Regions from separate parts of the Rothia sp. HMSC08A08 genome, predicted to be linked through region 2. Evidence: predicted binding sites of a transcription regulator. Region 2 holds the regulator's gene; the other holds the start of a gene.
The links. Region 2 encodes HrcA, which represses chaperone genes, less so after heat shock. Its sites were predicted from a motif close to TTNGCACTCGNNNNNNNCGAGTGCNAA; they were not measured.
Positions count from the first base shown of each region.

Region 1: groES (co-chaperone GroES) is a predicted target of HrcA. The motif match lies at 2,350-2,376, and genes of this name have one in related genera.

Region 1 covers NZ_KV793062.1:13,073-17,463, forward strand. Annotated here, with positions in the region: gene guaB (IMP dehydrogenase) at 1-11, opposite strand, end outside; gene groL (chaperonin GroEL) at 277-1,866, opposite strand; gene groES (co-chaperone GroES) at 1,996-2,283, opposite strand; gene HMPREF3164_RS03750 (THUMP-like domain-containing protein) at 2,527-3,975, shown strand; gene HMPREF3164_RS03755 (glutamate--cysteine ligase) at 4,143-4,391, shown strand, end outside.
Region 2 covers NZ_KV793078.1:102,747-107,137, forward strand. Annotated here, with positions in the region: gene dnaJ (molecular chaperone DnaJ) at 1-853, opposite strand, end outside; gene hrcA (heat-inducible transcriptional repressor HrcA) at 951-2,051, opposite strand; gene HMPREF3164_RS08080 (DUF3097 family protein) at 2,282-3,133, shown strand; gene HMPREF3164_RS08085 (DUF4870 domain-containing protein) at 3,360-3,767, shown strand; gene hemW (radical SAM family heme chaperone HemW) at 4,086-4,391, opposite strand, start outside.

The sequences.
Region 1 (4,391 bases), on a different contig from region 2:
GGGACAGTCATGTTTAGCCTTTCAAATGCTGTACCGGATGTATAGATGTTGTGTAGCGAGTGGTGCCACCGGGTGTAAAACGTCGTACCTCTATGGTAAACGCTTACGTCTGCTTCGGGGTACACGGAGTGGTTTGGATGCGCGCCTTTCCTGTAAGCAGTATCCGGTTCAAGGCTGCGCTTGCGTTTATTTCAGGCCAGTCTGCATCAAGCCCCTACAGATAGTTGTTGCCCGGTTCAACGAGATTTTCTCTCCTCGAACCGGGCAACCCATCAATTATTCGTCTTCGTCCTCTTCTTCGGGCTTGGTAACCACCAGAGTCTCGGTCGTGAGTACCAAAGCCGCGATAGATGATGCATTCTGCAGCGCAGAGCGGGTGACCTTCACGGGGTCAATTACGCCCGCTTCGAACAGATCAACATACTCACCGGTTTTGGCGTTGTAACCGTGACCAACGGGCTGTTCGGCGACCTTTGCCGCCACCACATAGCCGTCGTCGCCAGCGTTTTCGGCAATCCAGCGCAGCGGCTGTACCAGGGCGCGGCGTACAATCTGCACACCTACGTTTGCGTCGTGGCTATCGAGTTCAAAACCGTCGAGCGCCTTGCTGGCGTGGATCAGTGCCGAACCGCCACCGGATACGATGCCTTCTTCAAGAGCCGCGCGGGTAGAAGACACAGCGTCTTCGATGCGGTGCTTACGTTCCTTAGCCTCAACCTCGGTTGCCGCACCCACCTTGATCACGCCCACGCCACCGGCGAGCTTCGCCAGGCGTTCCTTGAGCTTTTCGCGATCCCACTCGGAATCGACGGCCTCGATCTCTCGGCGCAACTGCTGCACACGGTCTTCAACCGCTTCCTTGCTGCCACCGCCGTCCACAATCGTGGTGGTGTTCTTGGTGACGGTCACGCGGCGCGCCGAACCGGTTTCTTCGAGAGTTGCCTGAGCCAGGTCGATACCCAGTTCGGGGGTAATCACGATGCTGCCGGTCAGAATGGCGAGATCCTGCATAATAGCCTTGCGGCGATCGCCGAACCCGGGAGCCTTAAGCGCCACAACGTCGAGAGTTCCGCGGAGCTTATTCACCACGAGGGTGGACAGTGCTTCACCATCAACGTCTTCGGCGATAATGGTCAGCGGTTTTTTCGCCTGTACGACCTTCTCCAGCAGAGGCATAATCTCGGCAACAGTGGAGATCTTACCCTGGTAGAGCAGAATGAGGCTATCTTCAAGAACCGCTTCGCCACGCTCGGCATCGGTCACGAACGAAGGCGAAAGGTAGCCCTTGTCGAACTGCATACCCTCGGTAATGTCAAGCTCAATCTCAGTGGAGGAGCCGTCCTCGATAGTAATGACGCCGTCCTGACCGACCTTCTCAAAAGCAGATGCCAAAAGCTCGCCGATCTGGTCGGACTGAGCCGAAATAGCGGCAACATGCGCAACTTCCGGACCCTGTACCTCGCGGGCATCGTGAAGCAGACGCTCGGAGACCTTCTCAACGGCGGCCTCAATGCCACGTTTCACCTCCGCAGGTGCCGCACCGCTTGTTACGTTGCGCAGCCCCTCATTCACGAGTGCCTGCGCCAGCACGGTTGCGGTAGTCGTACCGTCACCAGCAACGTCGTTAGTCTTGGTGGCTACCTCTTTAGCGAGCTGCGCGCCCAAGTTTTCATAGGGGTCTTCAAGCTCAACTTCGCGGGCGATCGAGACACCATCATTCGTGATAACCGGTGCACCCCACTGTTTATCGAGCACAACATTGCGCCCGCGTGGGCCGAGGGTAACCTTGACCGCATCGGCGAGTTTATCGACGCCAGCCTGCAGGGACTTACGGGCGGCATCGTTGAATTCAAGCTGTTTAGCCATGAATATTCGCTACTCCTTGAGGGTTGTGAGCGTTCGATATCGTAGAAGGCGCACGTGCGCCAAATCCAGGTCAGGTATAGCGGATGCGCCGCGCGAGAAACCGGCGGCGCATCCTGCATATATGCGAAATTAGTCGACGATCGCCAGAACGTCACGAGCGGAGAGAATCAGGTATTCCTCGCCCTGGTATTTGACCTCGGTGCCGCCGTAGCGGGAGAACACGACTACGTCGCCTTCAGCGATATCGACGGGAACACGGTTGCCCTTATCATCCACGCGACCGGGTCCCACAGCTACTACGCGGGCCTCCTGCGGCTTCTCCTTTGCAGTTTCGGGAATAACCAGACCGGATGCGGTGGTCTGCTCAGCCTGCTCTAGTTTGACAACTACTCGGTCTTCGAGGGGCTTAATAGCCATAGGTATGCTCCTTGTTAGTCAGTTTTTAAGAATTTGTGAAGCGGTTTAGCCCTAGTGCCTGGGCATTTAGCACTGCACCGCTTCGAGTGCTAAATTCAACTTTAGAATCCCAGCGGCACCCGGTCAAGAATGCGCGCCGTTTCGAGGGCGGCGTTTCGCGCACAGGATAATACGCGAGCGCCTCGTGAACCTGCTGCAGCCTCCAAGCCTTCTGCATATGCTCATGCCACTACACTTAAGCCTATGGTTGATTTTGTGCCCCCGCCGCCGTTTGCCTTGCCGCCCGAGCTGCCTTTTACCCGGCAGGCGTTAGATGCCGCGGATGCGCTTTTCCCCTATAGTCAAGAGCACTCGCTCGAACAGGTTACGCAGCTGCGGGCGCAGGGGTTTACGCCCGATGAGACCGCCAATATTCTCGGCCTTGTTAAGGCGCGCACTCGGGCGCTGTCAAAGTTCGGCGATAGGGCGCGCACTATGTTTTTGACCGAGCACGGCGCGCAGCAGGCGACTCGACCGGTTGTTGCTGCCGAGCACGCGGCCGTGTTTGCCCGTGCCGGGGTTCGCTCGGTTGCCGATCTGGGATGCGGTATTGGCGCGGATTCGTTGGAGTTCGCGCGCGCATCCTTAGCGACTGTTTCTGTGGAGCTTGACCCGTTGACGGCATCTTTTGCTGCCGCAAATCTGGCGGATTTTTCGGGTTCACGGGTTGTGGTCGGTGATGTGACGAACTTTGATCCGGAGAGTTTTCGTGATAGCACCGGCGAGGCGGTGCAGGGCATATGGCTTGATCCGGCCAGACGTGATCTGACCGGAGTTATAAAATCCCGTACAGAACGTATTTTTGATCCAGAAGCCTATTCTCCACCGCTTTCGTTCGTAGTGGATCTGGCCAGAACTGGCATGCCGATGGGTGTCAAACTTGGTCCGGGGATGCCGCATGAGGCTATTGCGCGCCCTGAGGATATTCGTAGTGAGGCGAACCCGCATCCGCGTGTCACGGCGCAGTGGGTTGAGCATGAGGGTTCTCTCGTGGAGTTGGTGCTTTGGTTTAATGCTTTGGCTCAGGAGGGCGTTGCACGCACGGTCACGGTGCTGCGGCAGGGGGCGACGGGACAAGCTGAAGACGAAGGCCTGCGCATTCACAAAACCACGCTGAGTAGTCCCTATCCCGCGGGACAAGTAACCCCTGTTGATGAAAAGCAAACCCGGCTCCCCTCCCCCGGTGAGTACCTCTATGAGCCTTCCGGCGCGGTAGTGCGGGCGCATCTGGTGCAGGAGTTAGCCCAAGAGCTTGGGGCGAACCTGATTGATCCGCACCTGGCGTACCTCACGGCGGCAAAAGCTGTTCAGAGTCCGCTGGCACAGTGTTATGAGGTTCTTGAGGAAATCCCGGTGCATGAGAAACAGCTCAAAAAGTGGGTGCGCGAGCGCGGTTTTACGGCTTTGACGATCAAGAAACGCGGCGTTGATCTGGTGCCCGAGAAAATGCGTGCGACCCTGCTGGCAGGCGGTGCGGGCAAGAAATCAGGTAAGAAGGCCGCGAAGAATCAGGGCTATAACCCGGCGACTTTAGTGTTTACGCGAGTGGGGTCTGGGCAGCAGGCACGGCGCATCGGGTGGCATGTGCGGCCTGTAGATTTTTCTGATTCAGCGCACGTCTCTAGCTCGGACACTAAGATTTCTGTGGTCTAGCGGGTTTATGTGGGTGGCGCATCTGCAAAATTGTAATGCCGGTGTGTGACGTTTTATGTCAGATACTTCATGTTCGTGTCGTATTTAGTTCATACACACTCTGAAAAGCGCTGTTGTGGTCACCAACACCGTAAAATAAATGCAGTCACCCTAAGAAGGAGAGAGTTTTGATTCCGTTCGCTTCCTCGGCGCAATCCACTCTTGGCGTAGAGTGGGAGATCGCGCTGATTGACCAGCATACCGGAGAGCTGGTAGCGCGTGCTCAAGAGGTACTTGCCCGTGTGGGCGAACGTTACCCCGAGCTTTTGGAACCTTCCCTGGATCATGCTCATGTGACGGGCGAATTTTTGGAGAATACGCTTGAGATTATTACCGGCGTGTGTACTACGGTGCCGCAGGCGTGCCAGCAGTTGATC
Region 2 (4,391 bases):
CGGTGGTTCCTAAAACGGCTGCGACCATAGGAATATTCACCGTTGTGGTGAGATTATCACCATCGCGAACAAAGTATTTATCGCGCTTAACGTTGAGATCAATATAAAGATCGCCATTGGGACCACCATTGAGTCCAGCTTCGCCTTTACCTCGCAGACGTATGCGGGCTCCGTCATTAACACCGGCGGGAACGGTGAAGGTCAGCGGGAGTTTTTCGCCCACACGGCCCTGTCCGTGGCATTCTGGGCAGCGGTGTTTGATGACGGTGCCATATCCCTGACAGCTGGGGCACTCTACCTGCTGCATGACGGTTCCTAGGATGGATTGAACACGGCGCTGCATGAATCCCTGGCCATGACAGGTCTCACAGGTTTCGGGGTGGGTTCCGGGAGCGGTTCCTTCACCTTCACAGGATTTACAAGTGACGGCCGTGTTAAGCTCTACAGTCTTTTCGACGCCAAAAACTGCGTCTTTAAGGGATATCGAGACGTTGATAAGTGCGTCTTGTCCCTGGCGTACGCGGGATGCGGGACCGCTTTGTCCACCGCCTCCGGTAAACATATCGAAAAGGTCTTGGAACCCGAAACTTCCTGAGCCAAAGCCGCCGAACCCTCCTGCGCCTCCAGGGAATCCTGCACGACCCTGTTCATCGCCGGTAGCGTCGTAATTACGGCGTTTCTCGTTATCTGAGAGTACTTCGTAGGCGAGGGTTACACGTTTGAATTCCTCAGCTGCCTCTTCGGATGGGTTAACGTCGGGGTGCAGTTGACGCGCCTTTTTACGGTACGCTTTTTTGATCTCTTCGGGGCTTGCATCCTTCGAGACTCCAAGAGTTGAGTAGTGATCGCTCACGTGTTTCTTCTATCCTTTTCGTACCGGAGTGCTCCGGATATGGTGTCAATATAAAATCGGTAAGTTTACGGGGTTCTGAGGAATTACTCGCACGATGTCATGATGCTCGTGTGCCTAAGACATGACCTAGATAGCGAGCTACCGCGTTCACCGCCGCAATGTTACCACGGTAATCCATGCGGACTGGACCCACCACGCCAAGTTTTGCCGTATGCTTCCCCAAGGCGCCTTCATTATCTGGTAAATGTTGTTTGCCGTATGAAACTACAACGGGTGAATCGTATTCACCAGTGACAATAGAAGCTCCTTGAAGCGCTTGCTCCGTATTCTCGTGACCGATCCTTACACTGTACCCGGCTTCTTGAACCGATGCGTGAGACAGCACGCGAAGCAGCGTAACTTGTTCTTCGAGCGCATCCAAAATGGGAGCTATGCTCGCCGAGAAGTCGTCGTGACTTCGTGCTAGGTTTGAGGTGCCAGAGATCGCGAAGCGAATATCTCGTTCAAAATAAGGTTGTGCTCGCAGATGATCCACGATAGCTTCGGTAAGCTCCGGAGAACGACCTCGCAACGCTGGATGATGCGCTTCTGGCAGCAATGCACTTATGTTTTCGAAGGGTAAACCCTGAAGCATTTTAAGCAGGTTTTCTTTAATCGCTGCAAGAGCTGACACAGTTTCATCATGCGATAAGGCTGTAGTCTCCGGCAATATCACGGTAACCCGGTGGATTGTGCCAAGATCACTGATAAGCAATGCTAAAAGCGTGCGTGAATCTAGGGGTACGAACTCAAGATGCAAGAGAGTTCCAGCGTTACGTGTTGGGTACTGGATAAGTGCTACCTGATGCGTGAGATGCGCAAGTGTTCGGGTGGCGGCTTCAATCATGTCTTCTACGCTGTGTGCGCTTTCAAGAATTTGCCGTAACGCCGAAACTTGGGTTGCAGAGAGAGCACGCGGCGCGGTTAGAGCATCGACGAAGAACCTGTATCCCTGTTCTGTAGGAATACGCCCAGCGCTGGCGTGCGGTGCGCTCAAAAGTCCCTGTTCTTCTAAAGCTGCCATATCATTGCGTATCGTGGCACTGGATACTTGAAGATGGTGGCGCTGTGCCAGCGTCTTTGAACCTATGGGTTCGCCTGTGCGCACGTAGTCTTCAACGATTGCCTGCAGTATGCGCATGCGGCGTTCGTGTGACATGGTACTCCTTGCGACCCTATCGGTGGTTAACAATCTGGAAAAGCATAATCTGGCACTCTTGTTGAGAGAGTGCTAAAAACTACTTTTATCATAGCCGGGTAACCCCTAACGGTACTAGTCTTTCGCCAGAAGCGAGTTATCAATACTTTAGAATTGGATGGGTTCTGCCAGAAGCTAACCTGCGGAAACCAGGCAATATCCGTGGTGCCGTTGTACGAAGGATGCAAGATATGAGTGAACGATACGCTTGGGGTGCACAAGATCTATCACGTGCCTCAATAAATAACAGGCCTGCTTCTCCTCGTCGGGTCGAGCTAAAACGCGGGATGGTCCTTGAGGATCTTAACGGGTGGGTTGGCGAAGTAGTGCGTGCCGAACGTATCGGTGGAGAAATATTTTTCGGGCTTGAAGACGCTCACGGACGGGTCAAAAATTTTCCTTTAGGAATCGGGTACTTTCTTGAGGGCGAACCGGTTGAGATTGTTGCCCCAACACCACGAAAGACCTCAGGGCGCAAAATTTCTCGTTCTGGTTCGGTAGCAGTTGAAAACGCTCCAGCACGGGTGGCGCGCGCATCCAGAATCTGGGTTGAGGGGCTTCATGATGCGGAACTCGTCGAGAAAGTGTGGGGCCATGATCTGCGGGTTGAAGGTATTGTGGTCGAGCCCCTTCATGGTGTTGATGATTTAGCAACTGCCGTTGAAGAGTTCTCCCCCGGTCCAGAGCGACGACTTGGAATTCTTGTGGATCATCTTCTGAAAGGCACCAAGGAAGAACGTGTTGTGGCGGAGGCTTTAGCTGTTCCCGGCGCTGCTGGAAATATTAAGATTGTGGGGCACCCTTTCATTGATATTTGGCAGGCCGTCAAGCCGCAGGTTCTCGGAATTCCGGCATGGCCGCAGGTGCCTCGAGGTGAGGACTGGAAGAAAGGAATTCTACGTCGGTTGGGACAGCCACATCAAAACCAGGAAGACGTGGCAAACGCCTGGAAACGTATTCTTTCCCGAGTTGACTCTTATTCTGATCTTGATCCTACGCTGCTAGGACCTGTTGAGTCGCTCATTGATTTTCTGACTGAATAAGGTAATGTGAGTAGCTCAGGTTGTCTATGCCGCGCCTCTGGCAAGGCGTTCGGTAAAACACGTTACAATAAATAAGGATTTTAGGTTGTACAGGTGCACCAACTGAGGCATGTGTACGGCAGAGCAAAATAGACGAGTAATAATCAGGATTTCTGTGGTTCAAGATACTCGCCCGGAGGGGCATAAACGAAACATTACACCTTTGCCTGTGTCGCAGGACCGGAGCATGGCGACTTTTGCTCACTTTAGCGGCATCATCGGGTTTTTGCCTGCCGCTGCTATCTACTATTTGTATCGTGACCGCGCCCCCTTCACTGAGCAAGAGTCACGTGAAGCCATGAACTTTACGCTTCTGCCTTCAATCATGATTCTTGTTCTTCTCATTTTGAGCTTCGTGCCCGGCATGGCAAGCCTCATGATGTTCTTTACTGCTATTCTGTGGCTTTATATGGCGATCAGTTCCGTAATTGCGGGCATCTACGCCGCTCAAGGAGAACCTCATAGGTACAAGCTCAACCTGCGTATCCTTGACCTTTTCCTCAAGCCTGCTGAAGACTTCAAAGAAAAGAAGAAGCAGCACCGAGAAGAAATGGAAGGGCAACAGCAACAACAGGCAGCCGAGCGCCGCGTATAAACAGACTTATACATCGTATAAGGCAAGGCATCCAGGGTCACTATTTCGATATGGAATATGTGGCCCTTTATTTTTACGCGCATATTACATACCACATAAAACACCTGTTAACGATTGAAGGCCCCTGATACACAAGGGACCTTCAACCGTATTCACTCAACTTCAGCAAAGACGACAACACGCTGTAACATATACCGTCCTGCCAATATAAACTCTACCTTAGTTTCAACCTAATGTCTAGTAATTCAATTATTTTATCCTGAAAGTTAAGGCAATTATATTTTTGGGGTAAGTATTCTCGCATATTTTACGAGACATTTATTTTATATCTGGAAGTAATTCTCGAGTAACAGCATCACCTAAAAGTCGCCCCTGCAGTGTGAGTTTTACCGAAGCATCAGGGTTGGGCGCACCAGTATTTGTAAAAATGTCGGGTTCAATGAGACCTTGCGAGAGCAACCACCGTAAAGAAGACCCCAGGTCAGCGGCAGGATGCACGGCTAGAAGCTCGTGCATAGGCAGCCCCTCACGTACTCGAATCAACAGCATAATCGTCTCAAAAGAACGAGAATCTGAGTCTAAAATCTCTCGCGCTGCGGCCGGCGACTGCCCAGCTCGAACGCG